2 linked regions of the Microterricola viridarii genome follow. The protein of the gene in region 1 binds, or shares a complex with, the protein of each later gene. Links are inferred from orthologs where the notes say so. Each region holds a gene or a part of one and is shown on either strand. Other genes may lie near its edges.

Region 1 (3,055 bases):
GACTGCTCGCCGCCCAGGGCGAGGCCGTCGGCGTTCAGCTCCTCGAGCACGTAGCGGTCGCCGACCTTGGTCTCGACCATGGTGATGTCGTTGGCGGCCATCGCCTTGCGCAGGCCGAGATTGCTCATCACCGTCGCGACGAGGGTGTCCTTGGTGAGGTGGCCGCGTTCCTTCATCGCCAACGCGAGGATGGCCATGATCTGGTCACCATCGATGATATTGCCCTCGTGGTCGACGGCCAGGCAGCGGTCCGCGTCGCCGTCGTGGGCGATGCCGACGTCAGCGCCGTGCTCGAGCACGGCCTTGGCCAGGTTGTCGAGGTGCGTGGAGCCGACACCGTCGTTGATGTTCATGCCGTCGGGGTCTGCGCCGATCAGCGTCACGGTGGCGCCGGCCATGGTGAACACCTCGGGCGAGACGCCGGATGCCGCGCCGTGCGCACAGTCGAGGACGACGTGGATGCCCTCGAGGCGGTTCGGCAGCGTGCTGAGCAGGTGCAGGACGTAGCGGTCCTCGGCATCCGCGAACCGGCGGATGCGGCCGACGTCGCCGCCGGTGGGCAGCAGCACCTCCTTGTGGAGGTAGTCCTCGATGCGGTCCTCGACCTCATCCGGAAGCTTGGTGCCGCCGAAGGCAAAGAACTTGATGCCGTTGTCGGGGGCGGGGTTGTGCGATGCGGAGAGCATCACACCGAAGTCTGCGCCGATGTCGGCGATCAGGAAGGCCGCGGCGGGAGTGGGCAGCACCCCGGCGTCGAGAACATCGACGCCAGAGGAGGCAAGTCCGGCCGAAACGGCGGCGGTGAGGAACTCACCGGATATGCGCGGGTCGCGAGCGACGACCGCGACGGGCCGACGCCCGGAGGCGGCGCGTTCTTCTGCGTGGTGCCCCTTGGTGAGCACCGCTGCAGCGGCCTGGGCGAGGCCCAGGGCCAGGTCAGCCGTGAGTTCACGGTTGGCCAGGCCCCGGACGCCGTCCGTGCCAAAGAGTCGAGGCAAAGCCTGATACTCCCTGTGAAACGCCGGTTAGCGCTTCGAGAACTGCGAGGCCTTGCGGGCCTTCTTGAGACCAGCCTTCTTGCGCTCGATGACGCGTGCGTCACGAGTGAGGAAGCCGGCCTTCTTCAGGATCGCGCGGTTGTTCTCGCGGTCGATCTCGTTGAGTGCACGCGCGATGGCGAGGCGCAGTGCGCCAGCCTGGCCCGAGGGGCCGCCGCCGGTGACCTTGGCGACCACGTCGTAGGCGCCGACGAGGTCGAGCACCTTGAAGGGGTCGGTGATGAGCTGCTGGTGCAGCTTGTTGGGGAAGTACTCGGCGAACTCGCGCTTGTTCACGCTGAGCGTGCCCGAGCCGGGAACGAGGCGCACGCGGGCGATGGCCTGCTTGCGACGGCCGACGGCTGCGCCGCCAACGTTCAGCACGGCGCGGGGAGCCTTGGGGGCTGCCTCGGCCGGCGTCTCGGTGGAGTAGCTCTCCGGAGCGTCAATCTGGTCTGCGATCGTAGCCACGATGGTGGTAATCCTTTGTCTTAGAAGTCGAGAAGTCTGGGGCCGAGGTGCTCTACTGAGCGACCTGGGTCAGGGTGTACGGCACCGGCTGCTGCGCGGCGTGCGGGTGCTCGGAGCCTGCGTAGACCTTGAGCTTCTTGAGCTGAGCGCGGCCGATGGAGTTCTTCGGCAGCATTCCGCGGATCGCCTTCTCGACGGCGCGCTCGGGGTTCTTCTCGAGCAGCTCGGAGTAGGTGACGGCCGTCAGTCCGCCCGGGTAACCCGAGTGGCGGTAGGCCTTCTTCTGGTCGAGCTTGGCGCCGGTGAGGGCGACCTTGTCGGCGTTGATGATGATGACGAAGTCACCCATGTCCATGTGGGGGGTGAAGGTCGCCTTGTTCTTGCCGCGGAGGATCACTGCGGCGTGGCTTGCGAGACGGCCGAGAACGACGTCAGCTGCGTCAATGATGACCCAGCTGCGCGAAACTTCGGAAGCCTTCGGGGTGTAAGTGCGCGTCACTGTAGTGGCTGCTTTCTGTGTCGAACGGAGGTGTTCGTGAATCCCGCTCCGGGCGTGTTCCAGATGGAACACAAACGATGGAGGGCTCACGTTCGGGGGCCCGGCCAGCTAGCCGAGACACCAAGGATCAATACTAGACGGTCGGAGGCCTGCAGGCAATTCGCCCGGTCGATTGCCGGGGGCGCTTCGCGGGCGGATGCCGCTCCTAGAGCGCGCGGTGGGCGCGCGTCTCGGCGGCCCGCAGCGCGAGGGCGGCGTCATCGGGGTAGCCGACCTGGGTCAGCACGAGCCCGCGCGCGGGCATCACCTTGAACGCGGCGGTGCGCTCTCTCGCGTCGCGCAGCTCGAGCAGGCGCTCGACGCTCATCCGGCCCTCCCCGACCGCGACGCAGCCGCCGACGAGCGCCCGCACCATGCTGTGGCAGAAGGCATCGGCCTGCAGCGAGGCGACGAGCACGCCGTCGTCGTCGCGCCGCCAGGAGAAGGTCTGCAGGGTGCGGATGGTGGTGGCCATCGGCTTGGGCTTGCAGTAGGCGGCGAAGTCGTGCAACCCGCAGAGCGCCTGCGCCACCTGTTCCATTGGGGCGATGTCGTGCCGGCCGGGCAGCCACGTCGTCCGCGTGCGCTGCAGCGGGTCGCGCAGCGATTCGGCGTCGGCGATGCGGTACTCGTAGCGGCGCCAGAGCGCGCCGAAGCGGGCGTCGAAGCCCTCCGGGGCGATGCTCGCGGCCGTGATGACGATCTCGCCGCGCTGGCCCAGGATGCCGTTCAGGCGCCGCGCCAGGGCCGCGGCGGCGTCGGTGTCGGCCGCCCGCGCGTTCCGACCGCGCGGTGGGCGGAGCAGGCTGTCGGCCTGCTCCGGGCTGAGGTCGAGGTGCGCGACCTGGCCGGTGGCGTGCACGCCGGCATCCGTGCGGCCGGCGACGGTGAGCCGCGGAATGGGCGGATTCCGCTGCAGGATCGTGGCCAGCGCCGACTCGATGTCGCCCTGCACGGTGCGCAGGATCGGTTGAATTCCCCAGCCGTTGAAGTTCGTTCCGTCGTAGGC
Region 2 (3,042 bases), 2.6 Mb from region 1 along the record:
AACGCCGGCCACCTCTGGCTCGAACGTGGCCGCCCACGCCACCGCGGGGAGATTGCCGAGTGCGAGCAGGGAGTGCCCGCCGGAGGTGTGCTCGACGAGGTCGTCGAGCAGGTTGCCGGTGTCGATGGCTGGGCCATCCTGGTACCCGCTTGCGATGGCCGCGGCCACCAGCTGGCCCTTGGAGCCCCAGCGGCGGTAGATCGTGGTCTTCGAGCAGGCGGCGGCGGCCGCCACGGACTCGATCTCGAGCTTGGTGTAGCCGAGTGCGGAGAGCTGCTGCAGCGTGACGCTCAGGATGCGCTGGCCGAGTGCCGTGTCAACGGGGCGGCCCCGTCGGCGCTTCTCCGGTGCGGGGGTGAGTTCGGCTGCCATGGCGATGTCCTCCCTGCTGGGTGCCTGCTGGTGCGCCCGGGTGCGCAGAGGACTCCGCGCGCACGCAGTGGGTTCCACCCCAGTATGGGGGCTATTCGGAGAAGCTGAGGGATCTTCGGGTCAACGATGCGGTGTCGGCCGATTTGCGGGGGCCCGCGGCATCCGTTAGTCTCTACGAAGCCAAAGACCGCTGGTTGTCGCTCCGCAGAAATGCAGAGTGGCCGAAGGCTTGTGAGAACAAGGGCCCGCGCAGGTGTGTGAAGTAGTTTTCAATCGTTGAGATTGTCTCCAGCTCCGTGCGCTTGCGCCGGAGCTTTTTTGTTGCCCCAATCCGGGCGGTCTGGGTGCACATCGCTTCCGCGGTGTGTGACGTAGACATATAGGAGTAGGCCATGGCGAACAAGGAAGCCACGGTTGCCGAGCTCACGAACCTGTTCGAGACCTCGACCGCCGTTCTGCTGACCGAATACCGCGGCCTGACGGTTGCCCAGCTCAAGCAGCTGCGCGGCAACATCCGTCAGGACGCGAACTACGCCGTGGTGAAGAACACGCTGACCAAGATCGCCGCGAACAACGCGGGGATCACGACGCTGGATGCCGACCTCGTCGGCCCGTCCGCCGTCGCCTTCGTGCACGGCGACTTCGTCGCCGCTGCCAAGGCAGTCCGTGACTTCGCCAAGGTAAACCCGAATCTTGTGATCAAGGCCGGCGTCTTCGAGGGCAAGGCCCTCAACGCCGACGAGGTCAACAAGTACGCCTCGCTCGAGAGCCGCGAGGTTCTGCTTGCGAAGGCAGCGGGAATGATGAAGGCGACGATGGGCAAGGCTGCCGCCACCATCGACGCGCTTCGCGAAAAGCTGGAGACCTCGGCCGCGTAAGCGCCCGACGTTCTCGTTCCACAACACCAAGAAATTTAGGAGATACATCATGGCGAAGCTCACCACTGACGAACTGCTCGAGCAGTTTTCCGGCCTGACGCTTGTCGAGCTCAGCGAGTTCGTGAAGGCGTTCGAAGAGAAGTTCGAGGTCACCGCGGCCGCTCCCGTCGCTGCTGCCGGTGGCGCTGGCGCTGCTGCTGAAGAGGTTGAGGAGAAGGACTCCTTCGACGTCATCCTCGAGGCTGCTGGCGACAAGAAGATCCAGGTCATCAAGACCGTCCGCGAGCTCACCTCGCTCGGCCTTGGCGAGGCCAAGGCTGTCGTCGATGGCGCCCCCAAGGCTGTCCTCGAAGGCGCCAACAAGGAGACCGCCGAGAAGGCAAAGGCTGCCCTCGAAGAGGCCGGCGCAACCGTCACCCTCAAGTAATTTGCGCCCGGCTCGCCGGGCACAAACTGCTGCGTGACGCGCCGTCTCGCGGAGTTTTCGAACTCCATCGAGTCACGCTCCCGCAATTTCGGACGCGGTCTCCTGCCAGTACGAGGTCTCTGACCTCATTACCCAGGTATTCCGCGTTCCGAGGGCGTCGCCCCCGAAACGGGGCGGCGCCCTTTTGCGTTTCTCTGGGTCGCGTTCTCGCGGCCCGGTGCACGACGCGTGAGGAGCCGTCGATGGATGCCTGAGGCATCCGCCCTGCCACTCGGCAGTGTCGGCAACCCCGCGTCCAATCTGACGCGCCCGCTCGCCTCGGCGAGCCCGCGCGGCTGTGCTCTGCACCCACATCGTGGTGGACGCGCACACAGAAAGCACCACCCCGTGAATACACGAAACACCACCTGGCGAGCATTCGCCGCAGCGCTCGGCGGACTCCTCGCCGAGGCATACCTCTCCGGTGACGGAAGCCTGGCCGAGAGCCACCCGCCGGATATGTACCGGAGCCACCTGGCGCAGTCAGCCACCTGGATCCGGTAGTCCACCCACTAGGAATGCCCCGACACGCCAGTCGGGGCATTCGCCTTCTCCGGCAGCCCGCAGAAACGTCATAGGCGAATTTCTGTATACCAAATCTGCTACCGTCGCCATCAGAGCTCCGCTCGCGGTGGGCTCCAACACATTCGATGACGAACTGGAGATGGTTGTGACCAAGCAGGCGACGAGTACCGTTGGGCGCGATGGCGCGATTTTGGCCGTGACCGAGGGGTGGTCGAACGGGCTCGCCCTCGTGGACCCGAGCGAGGGTGGCGTGGGCGTCGTCGCCAGGATCGAGGTCGGGATCGCCCCCTGGGCGGTCGCGGTCCACGAGCCGAGTGCCCGCGCATACGTCTCGACGGCAGAGGGCCTCGCGGTGGTGGACCTCGACGGGCGCGTCCGCATTGCGCTCGTCCCGTTCCTCGACCAGGCCGAGCGTTTCGAGTACGGCGAGGAGCGCCCGGGCGGCACAGGGGTCGTCGTGACCCCGGACGGGCTGACCGTGTACGTCGGGGTGAGCCGCGAGGGCCGGGAGTCCTCCGTTGAGGTGTTCGACACGGCCAGCGGCGCCTTCGTGCGGTCGCTCGACGTCGGCCTCCGCCCGTTCGACGTGCAGATCTCCCCGAGCGGGCACGAGGTCTACACGATCGACCACGACTCCTTCACCGTGCACACGATTCGCCTGGCCGATCACGAAGTGGTGCGGGCCGTGGTCGCGCCGTACGGCGTCGAGGGCGGGCTGCTCTCGCACCAGAAGCCGCACTACGCCGCCGTGTCGGCAGACGGCCGGCTCTACATGCCCTATCAGGGCAAGGGGCTCGTCAT

What was found.
Region 2: rplM (region 1) and rplL share a complex: the UniProt entries of both Escherichia coli proteins name them as parts of the 50S ribosomal subunit. The link is inferred for Microterricola viridarii from one-to-one orthologs.

The regions. Positions count from the first base shown.
Region 1 is NZ_LT629742.1:1,092,979-1,096,033, reverse strand. Bases 285-3,023 are described here. They hold rplM (50S ribosomal protein L13), read right to left. Parts: upstream 2,008-3,023; coding sequence 1,561-2,007; downstream 285-1,560. Other genes in these bases: truA (tRNA pseudouridine(38-40) synthase TruA), read right to left, coding at 2,213-3,023; rpsI (30S ribosomal protein S9), read right to left, coding at 1,026-1,508; glmM (phosphoglucosamine mutase), read right to left, coding at 285-998. Outside these bases: more of glmM, read right to left, coding at 1-284; more of truA, read right to left, coding at 3,024-3,055. UniProt on the Escherichia coli protein: This protein is one of the early assembly proteins of the 50S ribosomal subunit, although it is not seen to bind rRNA by itself. It is important during the early stages of 50S assembly.
Region 2 is NZ_LT629742.1:3,717,365-3,720,406, reverse strand. What follows is about bases 263-2,988. They hold rplL (50S ribosomal protein L7/L12), read left to right. Parts: upstream 263-1,299; coding sequence 1,300-1,677; downstream 1,678-2,988. Other genes in these bases: BLT62_RS17070 (YncE family protein), read left to right, coding at 2,381-2,988; BLT62_RS17795 (hypothetical protein), read left to right, coding at 2,065-2,220; rplJ (50S ribosomal protein L10), read left to right, coding at 765-1,250; BLT62_RS17085 (TetR/AcrR family transcriptional regulator), read right to left, coding at 263-372. Also shown: more of BLT62_RS17085, read right to left, coding at 1-262; more of BLT62_RS17070, read left to right, coding at 2,989-3,042. UniProt on the Escherichia coli protein: The binding site for several of the GTPase factors involved in protein synthesis (IF-2, EF-Tu, EF-G and RF3). Is thus essential for accurate translation.